DNA from 2 places in the Streptomyces sp. NPDC002911 genome. Region 2 is predicted to be linked to the other one. Evidence: riboswitches for the same ligand, from Rfam matches in the RefSeq annotation. Region 2 holds a riboswitch; the other holds the start of a gene.
What was found. A riboswitch is a leader RNA that binds a small molecule or an ion and turns the genes downstream of it on or off. The one in region 2 is predicted to bind glycine.

Region 1: it holds a riboswitch for glycine, as region 2 does, so the genes downstream of both, gcvT (glycine cleavage system aminomethyltransferase GcvT) here and gcvP (aminomethyl-transferring glycine dehydrogenase) in region 2, are expected to answer to the same signal.

Annotation. Positions count from the first base shown of each region.
Region 1 is NZ_JBSFUO010000001.1:41,476-49,015, reverse strand. Features, by position in the region: gene glyA (serine hydroxymethyltransferase) at 1-1,188, opposite strand, end outside; gene gcvH (glycine cleavage system protein GcvH) at 1,207-1,584, opposite strand; gene gcvT (glycine cleavage system aminomethyltransferase GcvT) at 1,696-2,832, opposite strand; glycine riboswitch at 3,000-3,097, opposite strand; gene ACWD04_RS00210 (AAA family ATPase) at 3,271-3,957, shown strand; gene ACWD04_RS00205 (enhanced serine sensitivity protein SseB) at 4,171-4,947, shown strand; gene ACWD04_RS00200 (enhanced serine sensitivity protein SseB C-terminal domain-containing protein) at 5,102-5,881, shown strand; gene ACWD04_RS00195 (ABC transporter substrate-binding protein) at 6,069-7,540, shown strand, end outside.
Region 2 is NZ_JBSFUO010000051.1:5,527-13,066, reverse strand. Features, by position in the region: gene ACWD04_RS32770 (FHA domain-containing protein) at 1-247, shown strand, start outside; gene ftsR (transcriptional regulator FtsR) at 289-1,029, shown strand; gene ACWD04_RS32760 (bifunctional nuclease family protein) at 1,083-1,556, shown strand; gene ACWD04_RS32755 (MerR family transcriptional regulator) at 1,725-2,342, shown strand; gene ACWD04_RS32750 (DNA polymerase IV) at 2,418-3,884, shown strand; gene ACWD04_RS32745 (PRC-barrel domain-containing protein) at 3,803-4,177, opposite strand; glycine riboswitch at 4,311-4,406, shown strand; gene gcvP (aminomethyl-transferring glycine dehydrogenase) at 4,601-7,486, shown strand.

The sequences.
Region 1 (7,540 bases), on a different contig from region 2:
GTACGTGGGCTTCAGCGCGGCCGCGATGATCTCGGCGACCTCGGTGAAGTCCTCCGTCCGGAAGCCGCGGGTGGCCAGGGCCGGCGTACCGATCCGCAGACCCGAGGTGACCATCGGGGGCCGGGGGTCGTTCGGGACGGCGTTCCGGTTGACCGTGATGCCCAGCTCGTGGAGCCGGTCCTCCGCCTGCTGGCCGTCCAGCTCGGAGTTGCGCAGGTCGACCAGGACCAGATGGACGTCCGTACCGCCGGACAGGACGGAGACGCCCACCTCGGTGACGTCCGGCTGCACCAGGCGCTCGGCGAGGATGCGGGCACCGTCCAGGGTGCGCTGCTGGCGCTCCTTGAACTCGTCGGTCGCCGCGACCTTGAAGGAGACGGCCTTGGCCGCGATCACGTGCTCCAGCGGGCCACCCTGCTGACCGGGGAAGACCGCCGAGTTGATCTTCTTGGCGAGCTCCTGCGTCGACAGGATGACGCCACCGCGCGGACCACCGAGGGTCTTGTGCGTGGTGGTCGTCACGACGTGGGCGTGCGGTACCGGGTTCGGGTGCAGACCCGCGGCGACCAGGCCCGCGAAGTGCGCCATGTCGACCATCAGGTACGCGCCGACCTCGTCCGCGATACGGCGGAAGGCGGCGAAGTCCAGCTGGCGGGGGTAGGCGGACCAGCCGGCCACGATGAGCTTCGGCTTCGACTCCTTGGCGAGGCGCTCGACCTCGGCCATGTCCACGACACCGGTGTCATCGACGTGGTACGGGACCACGTTGTAGAGCTTGCCGGAGAAGTTGATCTTCATGCCGTGGGTCAGGTGACCGCCGTGGGCCAAATTCAGACCCATGATCGTGTCGCCCGGCTTCAGCAGCGCGAACATCGCGGCGGCGTTGGCCTGCGCACCCGAGTGCGGCTGGACGTTCGCGGCCTCGGCGCCGAAGAGCGCCTTGATCCGGTCGATCGCGATCTGCTCGACCACGTCGACGTGCTCGCAGCCACCGTAGTAGCGGCGGCCGGGGTAGCCCTCGGCGTACTTGTTGGTGAGGACGGAGCCCTGCGCCTCCATGACCGCGACCGGAGCGAAGTTCTCCGAGGCGATCATCTCGAGGGTGGACTGCTGACGGTGGAGCTCGGCGTCGACGGCGGCGGCGACGTCCGGGTCCAGCTCGTGGAGGGAGGAGTTGAGAAGCGACATCAGTGGGTCCCTAAGGTCTCAGTTGCCGGAGAACGCGGTGTACTCGTCGGCGGAGAGAAGGTCCTTCGGCTCCTCCGCGACGCGCACCTTGAACAGCCAGCCGCCCTCGAAGGGGGCGGAGTTCACCAGCGACGGGTCGTCCACGACGTCCTGGTTGGCCGCGGTCACCTCGCCGGTCACCGGCGAGTACAGGTCGCTGACCGACTTGGTCGACTCCAGCTCGCCGCAGGTCTCGCCCGCGGTCACCGTGTCACCGACCTTGGGGAGCTCGGCGAAGACGACGTCACCGAGCGCGTTGGCCGCGTGCTCGGTGATGCCGACCGTGGCCACGCCGTCCTCGACGGCAGACAGCCACTCGTGCTCCTTGCTGTACCGCAGCTGCTGGGGGTTGCTCATGACCTGAATTCTCCTGTACGCGGGGGAGTGCTGATGAACGGTGGTCTTACGGTGTGAGACACGAATGCGTCACGTGCGCGGCGCGCTGTGCCGCATGCGCGCTGCCCAGGGTCACTTACGGCGCTTGTAGAAGGGCAGCGTCACGACCGCGTACGGCTCGTGCGTGCCCCGGATGTCGACCCCGACACCCTCGGTGCCGGGCGTGGCGTGCGCCGCGTCCACGTAGGCCATGGCGACCGGCTTGCCCAGGGTGGGCGACGGCGCACCGGAGGTGACCTCCCCGACGACCTTTCCGCCGGCCACGACGGGATAACCGGCGCGCGGCACCCGGCGGCCCTCGGCGACCAGGCCGACGAGCTTGCGGGGCGGGGAGGTCTCCGCCCGGTCCGCCGCGGCGAGAAGCGCCTCGCGGCCGACGAAGTCGCCCTCCTTCTCGAACTTCACGACCCTGCCCAGGCCCGCGTCGAAGGGCGTCAGCGCGGTGGTCAGCTCGTGGCCGTACAGCGGCATGCCCGCCTCCAGACGGAGCGTGTCGCGGCAGGAGAGCCCACAGGGGATCAGGCCGTACGGCGCACCGGCCTCGGTCAGGGCCTTCCACAGCTGCTCGGCGTGGGCGGGGGCCACGAAGAGCTCGAAGCCGTCCTCGCCGGTGTAGCCCGTACGGGCGATGAGCGCGGGGACACCGGCGACCGTTCCGGGGAGTCCGGCGTAGTACTTCAATCCGTCCAGGTCGGCGTCCGTGACCGACTTCAGTACGGCGGGGGAGCCGGGGCCCTGGACGGCGAGCAGTGCGTACGCGTCGCGGTCGTCCCGCACCTCGGTGTCGAAGCCGTCGGCGCGCTCGGTCAGGGTGTCCAGGACGAGCTGGGCGTTGCCGGCGTTGGCGACGACCAGATACTCGGGGGCCCCGGTCTCGCCGAGGCGGTAGACGATCAGGTCGTCAAGGATCCCGCCGTCCTCCGCGACGATCATCGTGTAGCGGGCCCGGCCCACGCCGACGGTGGTGATGTCGCCGACCAGCGCGTAGCTCAGGAAGGCCGCCGCCTGCGGCCCGGTGACGGTGATCTCGCCCATGTGCGACAGGTCGAACAGGCCGGCCCGATCGCGTACGGCGAGGTGCTCGTCGCGCTCACTGGCGTACCGCAGCGGCATGTCCCAGCCGGCGAAATCGGTCATGGTCGCGCCCAACGACCGGTGCAGGGCGTCGAGGGCGGTGCGGCGGGGGGCGGCGCTCGGGGCAGTGCTCATGGACATGGCTCCAGGGCATGACGACAGGGGGTGGTTCCCTCCCCATCTGTCATCGGAACCTGAGAGGTTCGCCGAAAGCCCCTGAAAGGGTCTGGCGGGGTCGTCCCCGTCAGGATCGGCTTGCACCTTGGGTGGGGCCGCAACAGCGGCCCGCTTTTCAGATCTGCCTCATCCACGCGGTACGGGGCCTGAGAGATTCAAGGGAGGAACTTGCTCCTTCGGCGCCCGGCGCACACAGTGACCGGGACTCTCCCGCGCGGATTCAAACGGCCGGTATGCAGTTGGCGGGGTCATCATCGCACGCATTGGGGGAGAGTGGGGCGTCGCGGTCGTGACCGGCGCAGGCCACGACACGTAGGGGTGGAAGCGGTTGTGCCGCATTACCTTTTCTTTACACTTCTTGGGCAGGTCCGTGGGTGACTCGGCAGGGGGAAGGCGATGACGTTGCAGCACTACGCGACAACCGCGGGGGCGGCACGCGGTGCGATGCCCCAGCTCCCGGGCGTGCCCGCCCGGGAGCTGACGGGCGGGCACGCTCCGGTGGTGCGTGATCTGCGGGGCAGGGGTGGCCGCGTACCGCGGGGCCTGGACTTCGCGGCCGGTGATGTGGTGGTGGTCTCGGGGCTGCCCGGCAGCGGGAAGTCGACGCTGATCCGGCGGGCGGTCCAGGAGCACGCGATCGACTCCCAGGACACCAGGGACCGCTGGGCGGCCGCCCTGCCGGGATTTCCGTACGCGCTCTACCGGCCCCTGGTGCGCGCCGCGCATTACGCCGGGCTGTGGCGGGCCCTGCGGTCGGGTGGATCCGTCGTCGTGCACGACTGCGGTACGCAGGCCTGGGTGCGGCGCTGGCTGGCGCGCGAGGCCCGGCGCCGCGGCAGCGCCCTCCATCTCGTCCTGCTCGACGTCACCCCCCGGGTGGCCAGGCAGGGACAGCGGGAGCGGGGACGCGGAGTGTCCGGGTACGCGTTCGCCCGGCACCGGCGTGCGGTGGGCCGGCTGCTGCGCGACACGGAGGGCGGTCTGCTGCCGCCGGGGTGCGCCTCGGCGGTGCTGCTCGACCGGGAGGCGGCGGCGGCGATCGGCCGGATCGCCTTCCCGGAGGCGCGGCTCCCGCAGGAGTAACCGCCCGTCCCTCCGGGGATCCGGAGGGGCCCGTGGCCCGGACCGAGGCGCCGCTGTTCGCATACGCACAGTTTGCAGGCCTCCTGCCTGCTGTCCGGAATCTGGACGGTGGGGCAGGCCCGGACGTGGCTCCCGCCTGCGGCACTGCCTTCGCGGCGCGAGCCGGTCTAAGGTTTCAGCCGCACCGCATGGCGAGAAAGGGACACAGACACCGTGGACATTCCGGCTCAGGCCCAGGCCCCGTCGCATCCACCGCAGGGATGGCCGGCCAACGAGCTCGAAGAAGTGCTCAGCGCCTCGCTCGGGGTGCCCGGGGCGGGCGGACGGCTGGTCGAAGTGCTCGGCCGCAGTCAGGTCTGGGTGCCCCTGCCGAACGGCGGGGGGCCCGACAACGCCGATCTCGACCTGCCGACGGTCGACATCGGCGGCGGCGCGTACGTCCCCGTGTTCAGCTCCGAGGCACAGTTCCTCCAGTGCGTCGGCACCCGTCTCGCCTTCGCTGTCGCGCCCGCACGCGAGTTCGCCCGCGGACTGCCTCCGCAGCTCGGTATAGCGGTCAACCCGGGCGGAGCTGTCGGTGTGCCCCTGCCGCCGCCCGCCGTCGCCGAGCTCTGCCGGGCCGGGCGCACCCCGCTGGACGGTCCCGCGAGCGGCGGCCGGGTGCGGCTGTACGAGCCGGACTGGAAGGAGGACCCCGTCGACTTCCTGGCCGCGGTGTCCGCCGAATTCCAGGAGACCGGTGTGGTGAGCACCGCGCGCCGGGTGCTGGCCAGCATCGAGGGCGACAGCCCCGCCCTCTTCGTCGGCGTCGAGTTCGCCGTACCGGACGCCGCGGCGCAGAGCCTCCCGCTGGAAGCATTGGGCCGCGCGCTGGGCCGGGTCCAGGTGCCCTGGCCGGTCAATCTCCTCCTGCTCGACGTGGCACAGGACCCGGTCGGAGACTGGATGCTGGAGAAGGTACGCCCGTTCTACCGGCGCGACGGGTACTGAACTCGGAAGCCCCTGCTGCCACGTGGCGTCAAGCCGGTGTCAGGCGTGGCGCATAAGCTGGTTGGATGACGAGGCCGCCCCGTGTGCCCGGGAGTGGCGCCACAGCACCGTGCGGCATGCGGGAACAGCGGATCGATGAGGGGCGGGACCCAGGGTGAGTGCGTCAGGCGCCGCGGCGGCCGGGCAGGTCGAGCAGATGCTTCGCCAAGTGACCCCCGGGCGGCTCGACACGTACGAGGCGCTGCTGCGATCGCTGACGGACGGCCCGGTCTGGATGCTGCTCTGGCACGGCACGGCGGGCTCCCCCGATGCCCAGTACGGCAACATGGAGATCGAGGGCATGGGCTACGCCCCGTGCGTGACCTCCGCCCAGGAGCTCTCCGCCAGCGGCTGGAACAGGGCCCACGAGGTGACCACCGGCCGCGACATCGCCCGCGCCCTCTTCCCTGACCGCTGGGGCATCTGGCTCAACCCGCACGCCCCCGGCGGCGGCGTCGGCATCCCCTGGCTGGACCTGCGCCGCATCGCCACAGGCCTCGACCGGATGCCCGCGGGGCCGCTGCGGCTCTCCGAACCCGCCATCGAGATCCCGCAGTTCTACGCCCTGCTGACGCAGAACGCCCACCGCACCCCCGCTGTCCGCGCACTGCGCCGCGCCTGGGTACAGCCGGCGCTCGGCGCCCCGTACCTCGCGATCGGGCTCGACCTCTACGACACCGGCCGACCGTCCGTCGACGCGGTCCGCGTGATGATGCAGCAGTCGGTCGGCGTGGTTCCCGACGGGCTGCCCGTCTCCACGGTCTCGCTGTCCGACGAGTACGATCCGGTCGCGATGTGGCTCAACGCCAACTCCAGGCCGTTCTACGACCGAGAGGCGCATGCCCCGGCGCCTGCCGCGCCGGGTTACGGCTATCCCCCGGCACCGTTCCTCTAAACCCGTTCTGGTTTCGAACAAGTTAACAAACGCGGGGAGGATGTCCTGTATCTGCACGGTTTGTTGGGTGTCCGGGTCTCAGGTAGGTATCACCGCTATGCGGACTGTTCTCCACGCAGCTTCACGAATGTAGTGTTCCAGCGACTCATTACCTCTCCACACACTGCTGACCTGGGGTGGACCCACCATGCGAATAAACACGTCCCGAACCGTTCGGGCGATCACGGCGGCTGTTGCTGTCGGTCTGATCGCCACGGGCTGCTCCAGCGAGCGGGACAACGATGCCAAGGACGGGGCGAAGGACACCTTCGTCTTCGCCGGTGCAGGAGACCCCGGGTCCCTGGACCCGGCGCTCGCCAGCGACGGTGAGACCTTCCGGGTCACGCGCCAGGCGTTCGAAGCCCTCCTCGAGCACGAGTCCGGCGGCAGCAAGATCGTCGGCGGTCTGGCCGAGACGTGGGACAGCAACGACGCCGGCACGGTGTGGACGTTCAACCTCCGCAAGAACGTGAAGTTCCACGACGGTGAGGCGTTCAACGCCGAAGCGGTCTGCGCGAACTACGACCACTGGTTCAACTGGGCGGGCACCTACCAGTCCAGCGCGGTCTCGTACTACTGGCAGTCCATCATGGGCGGCTTCGCCAAGAACGAGGACGCCGAGGCGCCGAAGGCGAACTACAAGTCCTGCACCGCGAAGGACGCCAACACGGCCGTCATCGAGGTCAACGAGCCCTCGGCCAACCTGCCCGGCGGCTTCTCCCTCCAGGCCCTGGCGATCCACTCGCCGAAGGCCATCAAGGAGTACGAGAAGCAGGACGCGACCGCCAAGGGCGACGCGATCACGTACCCCAAGTACAGCCAGGAAGCCGGCACGGTCGCCGGTACCGGCCCGTACAAGATCACCAAGTGGAACAAGAGCAACAAGGAAGTCAGCCTCGAGCGCTTCGACGGCTACTGGGGTGACAAGGCCAAGGTGAAGAACCTGGTCTTCCGCACGATCGACACCGAAGAGGGCCGCCGTCAGGCGCTGCAGGCCGGTGACATCGACGGATACGACCTGGTCGCACCCGCGGACATCAAGACGCTGGAGAGCGCCGGCTACGAGGTCCCGACCCGTGACGTCTTCAACATCTTCTACGTGGGTATGACCCAGTCGAAGAACAAGGCGCTGCAGAAGCCCGAGGTCCGTCAGGCCATCGCGCACGCCATCGACCGCGAGAACATCGTCAAGACCCAGCTGCCCGAGGGCGGCAAGGTCGCCACGCAGTTCATGCCCGACACGATCGCCGGTTACTCGGACAAGGTGAAGCAGTACGCCTTCGACACCGACAAGGCGAAGCAGCTCCTCAAGAAGGCCGGCGAGAGCAAGCTCTCGCTCGAGTTCTGCTACCCGACCGAGGTCACCCGCCCGTACATGCCCGGCCCGCAGGACATGTTCGAGCTGATGAAGGCCGACCTGGAGAAGGCCGGCATCACGGTCGTCCCGAAGGCCATGAAGTGGGCCCCGGACTACCTGGACGCCACCGAGGCCGGCTCCTGCGCTCTGCACATGTTCGGCTGGACCGGTGACTTCAACGACGGCTACAACTTCATCGGCACCTGGTTCGCAGCCGCTGACAAGCAGTGGGGCTTCAAGGACGCCAAGGTCTTCGACTCGGT
Region 2 (7,540 bases):
CGGTGACCTCACGACGGCAGGCCGTCACCCGCAGAGTGACATCTTCCTCGACGACGTGACCGTGTCGCGGCGACATGTGGAGTTCCACAGGAGCCCGGAGGGTAGTTTCACCGTGGGCGACGTCGGCAGCCTCAACGGCACCTACGTCAACCGCGAGCGCATCGATTCCGTCGCGCTGACCAACGGCGACGAAGTCCAGATCGGAAAGTACCGTCTGGTCTTCTACGCGAGCCAGCGGGGCGTGTGACCTCCTCCGGACTTCGTCCGGGGGGACCCTCAGGAAGGTCCATGCTGCGAACACCCACAGGCGGTGCCGGTAACGGCACCGCCGCCGCAGGCGAGCGCGCGATGAGCATCGGCACGGTGCTCCTGCAGCTGCGCGACGAGTTTCCCGAAGTCACCATCTCCAAGATCCGCTTTTTGGAGGCGGAAGGGCTCATCGAGCCTCAGCGGACGCCTTCGGGGTACCGGAAGTTCGGCCCTGCCGACGTTGAGCGGCTGGCTCAGGTGCTGCGCATGCAGCGGGATCACTACCTGCCGCTCAAGGTCATCCGTGAGCACCTGGAAGCCTTGGCCGGCGGTGAGCAGGCGGTACTGCCGTCCGGCGGGGAGGGTGAGCCCGCCGATGCCTTCCGCGACCAGGGTCTGGGGCAGGCCACCGCCGCCCGTATCGGGCGCGCAGAGCTCCTGGCCGCCGCAGAGGCCAGCGAGGAGCAGCTCGAGGAGTGGGAGTCGTACGGGCTGATCGTGCCCGCCTCCGGGGGCAGCTACGACGCCGAGGCGGTGACGGTGGCGCGTTTGGTGACGGACCTGGGCAGATTCGGCCTGGAACCTCGGCACCTACGGGCGGTGAAGGCGGCCGCGGAGCGCGAGGCAGGCCTGGTCGAGCAGGTCGTCGCGCCCCTGCGCAGGCACCGGAATCCGCAGACCAGGGCCCATGCGGAGGCCACCGCGAAGGAGCTTGCGGAGCTCTCCGTCCGGCTCCACGCCGCGCTCGTGCAGAGCGCTCTGAAGGCCGGGTTCCACTGAGTGCGGAAGAGCCCGACTATCCAAACATGGCGGGCACGTCCTAGGGTTGCTGTGTGAACGAGCTCGACGTTGTGGGTGTCCGGGTGGAAATGCCCTCCAACCAACCGATCGTTCTCCTGCGTGAAGTGGGAGGCGACCGGTACCTCCCTATTTGGATCGGCCCTGGGGAAGCGACCGCGATCGCCTTCGCCCAGCAGGGCATGGCTCCGGCCAGGCCGCTGACCCATGATCTTTTCAAGGATGTGCTCGAGGCGGTAGGCCAGGAGCTCACCGAGGTCCGCATCACGGACCTTCGGGAAGGGGTCTTCTATGCGGAGCTGGTCTTTGCCAGTGGGGTCGAGGTGAGCGCGCGGCCGTCCGACGCCATAGCGCTCGCCCTGCGCACCGGCACGCCGATCTACGGCAGTGACGGGGTGCTGGATGACGCAGGCATCGCCATTCCGGACGAGCAGGAGGACGAGGTGGAGAAGTTCCGCGAATTCCTCGACCAGATCTCGCCGGAGGACTTCGGTACGAACAGTCAGTGACCGTCCTGCGGTGGTGGTGTCAGCGCATCCGACAAGCCTTTCCCCGGAATCAGCCACGGGAAACCACCCTCAGGGTGATTATCACTCGGCGTGCCGAGTGTGGCGATCGTTGACGCACCCCTGGTGACTGCCTACCTTCGAGGTGGCAGGTCAAGGACGGAGGTCGGCGTGAGTAGCAGCGGCGACGGTACGGTCGCGGGTGGGCCGTATCAGCAGCACGGCAGTGCGGCCGACCATTCCATCAGACAGCCGGTTCAGCCGGCGGTGGTGGCAGCGGACGGTGTGGCAGTGGCAGGGGACATCGGCTATCGGGGACCGACGGCGTGTGCGGCGGCCGGTATCACTTACCGACAGCTCGACTACTGGGCGCGTACGGGGCTCGTGGAGCCGAGCGTGCGTCCGGCGTACGGGTCGGGGACGCAGCGTCTCTACAGTTTCCGGGACGTGGTCCTTCTCAAGATCGTCAAGCGGTTCCTCGACACGGGTGTCGCTCTCCAGAACATCCGCACCACCGTGCAGCACCTCAGAGCCCGCGGATTCACGGATCTCGAGCGGATGACTCTGATGTGTGACGGGGCGACGGTCTACGAGTGCTCCTCGCCCGACGAGGTCGTGAATCTGCTCCAGGGCGGCCAGGGCATTTTCGGTATCGCCGTCGGTGTCGTCTGGAAAGACGTCGACGCGGCCCTGTCCCAGCTCCACGGGGAGCGCGTCGACACGGGGGAGACCCTGGTCGGTCACAATCCCGCTGACGAACTGGCGCGGCGGCGCAATCGCGCAGGCTGAGGCCCCGGGGCAGGACGGGATGGTGCGAGTGCCGGGCGGGGCGGTTGTCAGTGGCGTAGGGCAGCATCGGTTCATGTGAGAGCCGCGCCGACCATCCTGCATCTGGACATGGATGCCTTCTACGCCTCAGCCGAGCAGGCGGCGAAGCCGAGCCTCCGCGGCAAACCCGTGGTGGTGGGCGGTCTGGGGATGCGCGGCGTGGTCGCCACCGCGTCGTACGAGGCGCGGCGACTCGGCGTGCATTCGGCGATGCCGATGGCACAGGCGAGGCGGCTCGCGCCCAACGCCGCGTATCTCGTCCCCCGTTTCGCGCTCTACCGGACGGTGAGCGATCAGGTGATGGAGCTTCTCGGGCGGCTTTCTCCGCTCGTCGAGCCGCTCAGCCTGGACGAGGCCTTCGTCGATCTGGAGGCCGGGGGCGTCGCCGACGACTCGGCTTTGGCGCGTGCGATCGGTGAACAGCTGCGCACCGTGATCAGGGACGTCACCGGACTCAGCGGTTCCGTCGGCCTGGCCGGCTCCAAGATGCTGGCCAAGATCGCCTCCGAGGAAGCGAAACCGGACGGACTGCTGCTGATCGAGCCCGGCACCGAACGTCAGCTCCTGGCACCCATGTCCGTGCGCATCCTCCCGGGCGTGGGGCCCGCCACCGGCGACCATCTCCGCCGCGCCGGCATGACCGTCGTCAGCCACCTCGCGGAGGCAGGCGAGGCGGAGCTCGTGCGGCTGCTGGGCAAGGCTCACGGTGTCGCGCTCCACCGCATGGCTCAGGGCTACGACGACCGTCCCGTCAACGCCGAACGCGACGCCAAGTCAGTGTCGGTGGAGGACACCTTCGACGTGGACCTGCACGACCGCGTGCGCGTCAGGACGGAGGTGGTGCGGCTCGCCGACCGCTGTGTGCAGCGGCTGCGAGGCGCGGGGCGGTCCGGGCGGACCGTCGTCCTCAAAGTCCGCCGCTACGACTTTTCGACGCTCACCAGGTCCGAGACGCTACGCGGCCCCACCGACGACCCCACGGTGGTCAGGGAGGCCGCTGCGCGCCTTCTGGAGGCCGTGGACACGACCGGCGGTGTAAGACTGCTCGGAGTGGGCGTCACGGGGCTGGCGGACTTCACACAGGAGGATCTCTTCGCTCAGGCGGCCGACGCGGAGCATGCCGCCGAGGAGTCAGCAGCGGCCGACGCCGCCCAGGACGAGCGGGATGCCGCGGTGGAGGGGGCGAGAGGGGTGGGCCCCCGGGAGAGCGAGGAGCCGCCGGCCTCGCGGCGCTGGCCGGCCGGGCACGACGTACGGCACGAAATCCATGGCCATGGTTGGGTGCAGGGCAGCGGCGTCGGCCGCGTCACCGTGCGCTTCGAGGAACCCTGGACGCCACCCGGCCGGGTGCGTACGTTCCGTGTCGACGATCCGCAGCTGCAGCCGGCCGATCCGCTTCCCCTGGTGCGGGACCCGGTGGACTACTCCTCGTGGCCGGCGAGCTTGCCGAAGTCCCTGTCGGCGCCCGTACCGGGGGAGGAGGGAGAGGTGTCCAGCCCGTAATGACGGTAGAGCTGCAGTTCCTGCTCGGGAGACAGATGACGGCCCACGCCGAAGTCGGGCGCGTCCTTGATCAGGGCCCGGTCGAAGGGGATCAGCAGTGAACCGTCGACGAATTCGCTCGGCTCCAGCGGGACGAACGCGTCCCGGGTGAAAAGACCGGTGCGCACGGCGGCCCACTCGGGCACCCCTGTGGCGTCGTCGAGATAGACCTCGTCCACCGTTCCGATCTTGGCACCTTGACGGTCGAAGGCCTTGCGGCCGATCAGGCTGCGCGGATCGATGTCGGTCTGCACGGTGCCTCCCACTGGTCACGACGGCATCAGGTGGTCGCGGCTGCTCCACAGGCTCTACGAAAGGCCAGATCCGGGCCGTCGGCCACTCGAGACGGGCCGCTCCGGGCTCGCTGGTAGGCTGGGACACGGCTGCTGACCCTGTGCGGGAGAGTCCTCCGGAGCGATCCGGGGGCGCCGAAGGAGCAACTCCTCCCCGGAATCTCTCAGGCCCCCGTACCGCACGGACGAGGTCACTCTGGAAAGCAGGGCGATATCCGGTACGGCACGAGCCGCGACGGGCACCTCCCTCACCGACGGTGAAAGCCGGTACGCCCCAGGGCGCGCCGGTGAAGCTCTCAGGTCGAGATGACAGATGGGGAGGCCGTTCGGGCAGCCACGCCGTGGCGCCCCTCGCAGGTCGTGACAGACCAGGAGGCCTCCATCATGACCCCCCGCCGCACTCCGCTCTCCCAGTTGGAGCAGGGCATTCCGTTCGAGCAGCGCCACATCGGGCCCGATGCCGGGGCGCAGGCGAAGATGCTCGCCCTGGTCGGCTACGGCTCCCTCGACGAGCTCACCACCGCCGCGGTGCCCGACGTGATCAAGAGCGCAGAGGCGCTGAACCTCCCCGAGGCCCGCACCGAGGCCGAGGTCCTGGCCGAGCTGCGAAGCCTTGCCGACCGCAACCAGGTGCTCGCCCCGATGATCGGGCTCGGCTACTACGGCACGTTCACCCCGCCGGTGATCCTGCGCAACGTCATGGAGAATCCTGCCTGGTACACGGCCTACACGCCGTACCAGCCGGAGATCTCCCAGGGCCGTCTCGAGGCCCTCCTGAACTTCCAGACGATGGTCGCCGACCTCACGGGGCTGCCGACTTCGGGCGCCTCGCTCCTCGACGAGGGGACGGCCGCCGCCGAGGCCATGGCGCTGGCGCGAAGGGTCGGCAAGGTCAAGGACGGTGTCTTCCTGGTCGACGCCGATACGCTGCCGCAGACCATCGCGGTGATCGAGACCCGCGCCGAGCCGACGGGTGTCGAGGTCGTCGTCGCCGACCTCAGCGACGGCATCCCCGCTGAGGCCGCCGAGCGCGGCGTCTTCGGTGTGCTGCTCCAGTACCCGGGCGCCTCCGGTGCCGTGCGGGACATCAAGCCGGTCATCGACCAGGCGCACGAGCTGGGCGCGATCGTGTCCGTCGCCGCCGACCTGCTGGCTCTCACGCTGCTCACCTCGCCCGGTGAACTGGGCGCGGACATCGCGGTCGGCACCACGCAGCGCTTCGGCGTCCCGATGGGCTTCGGCGGACCGCACGCCGGCTTCATGGCGGTACGCGCGAACTTCGCCCGCAGCCTGCCCGGCCGTCTCGTCGGGGTGTCCGTCGACGCGGACGGCAACAAGGCCTACCGCCTGGCGCTGCAGACCCGTGAGCAGCACATCCGCCGGGAGAAGGCCACCAGCAACATCTGTACCGCACAGGTGCTGCTCGCCGTCATGGCCGGCATGTACGCCGTCTACCACGGGCCCGACGGACTCCGGACGATCGCCCGGCGCACCCACCGGTTCGCCACCGTCCTGGCCGAGGGGCTGCGCGCCGCCGGGACCGAGGTCGTGCACGACGTGTACTTCGACACCCTCACGGTCCGCGTGCCGGGTACGGCGGCCGATGTGGTCGCCGATGCGCGTGAGCGCGGGGTGAATCTGCGCCTGGTCGACGCCGACCACGTCTCCGTCGCGTGTGACGAGACCACCACCCGCGCCCGGATCGCCGCGGTCTGGGCGGCCTTCGGGGCCGGTGGCGACATCGAGGCGCTGGATGCCGAAGCGGCCGATGTACTGCCCGACGGGCTGCTGCGTACCGACGCCGTCCTCACCCATCCGGTGTTCCACCAGCACCGCTCCGAGACGGCAATGCTGCGCTACCTCCGCAAGCTCGCCGACCGTGACTACGCGCTGGACCGCGGCATGATCCCGCTCGGCTCCTGCACCATGAAGCTCAACGCGACCGCGGAGATGGAGTCGATCACCTGGCCCGAATTCGGCGCGCTGCACCCCTTCGCGCCGGCCGAGCAGGCGCAGGGCTTCCTCACCCTCATCCGTGAGCTGGAGGAGCGTCTCGCCGAGGTCACCGGTTACGACGCCGTCTCCATCCAGCCCAACGCGGGCTCGCAGGGCGAATTCGCCGGGCTGCTGGCCGTGCGCGCGTATCACCGGGCCAACGGGGAGCACGGGCGTACTGTCTGCCTGATTCCGTCCTCCGCGCACGGCACCAACGCCGCGAGCGCCGTGATGGCCGGCATGAGGGTCGTCGTGGTGAAGACCGCCGACGACGGTGAGGTCGACATAGAGGATCTCCGGGCCAAGATCGCGAAGCACCGCGACGAGCTCGCCGTCCTCATGATCACCTACCCCTCCACGCACGGCGTCTTCGAGGAGCACGTCGCCGACATCTGCGGTGAGGTGCACGACGCCGGCGGCCAGGTGTACGTGGACGGCGCCAATCTCAACGCGCTGGTCGGTCTCGCCAAGCCGGGGCATTTCGGTGGCGACGTCTCCCATCTGAACCTGCACAAGACCTTCTGCATCCCGCACGGCGGCGGCGGTCCGGGGGTCGGTCCCGTCGGGGTGCGCGCTCACCTGGCGCCGTACCTCCCCAACCACCCCCTCCAGCCCGCTGCGGGCCCGGAGACCGGCGTCGGTCCGATCTCGGCCGCTCCGTGGGGCTCGGCGGGCATCCTGCCGATCTCGTGGGCGTACGTACGCCTCATGGGGGGCGAGGGCCTGAAGCGTGCGACGCAGGTCGCCGTACTCGCGGCCAACTACATCGCCAAGCGCCTGGAACCGCACTTCCCCGTCCTGTACAACGGTCCGGCCGGCCTGGTCGCGCACGAGTGCATCGTCGACCTGCGTCCGATCTCCAAGGCGACCGGCGTCAGCATCGACGACATCGCCAAGAGGCTGGTCGACTACGGCTTCCACTCGCCGACCATGTCGTTCCCGGTGGCCGGGACGCTGATGATCGAACCGACCGAGAGCGAGGACCTCGCCGAGCTCGACCGGTTCTGCGACACGATGATCGCCATTCGCGGCGAGATCGACAAGATCGCCTCCGGTGCCTGGAGCGCGGACGACAATCCGCTGCGCAACGCCCCGCACACGGCCGCGGCGCTCGGTGGGGAGTGGAATCACACCTACACCCGTGAAGAGGCGGTCTTTCCGGCCGGCGTCACGCCCTCGGACAAGTACTGGCCGCCGGTGCGCCGGATCGACGGCGCGTTCGGTGACCGCAATCTGGTCTGCTCCTGCCCGCCGCTGGACGCGTACGACCAGTAGGACAAGGCATACGCCTCGGGGCCGGTGCGGAAGCTTCTTCCGGGCCGGCCCCCG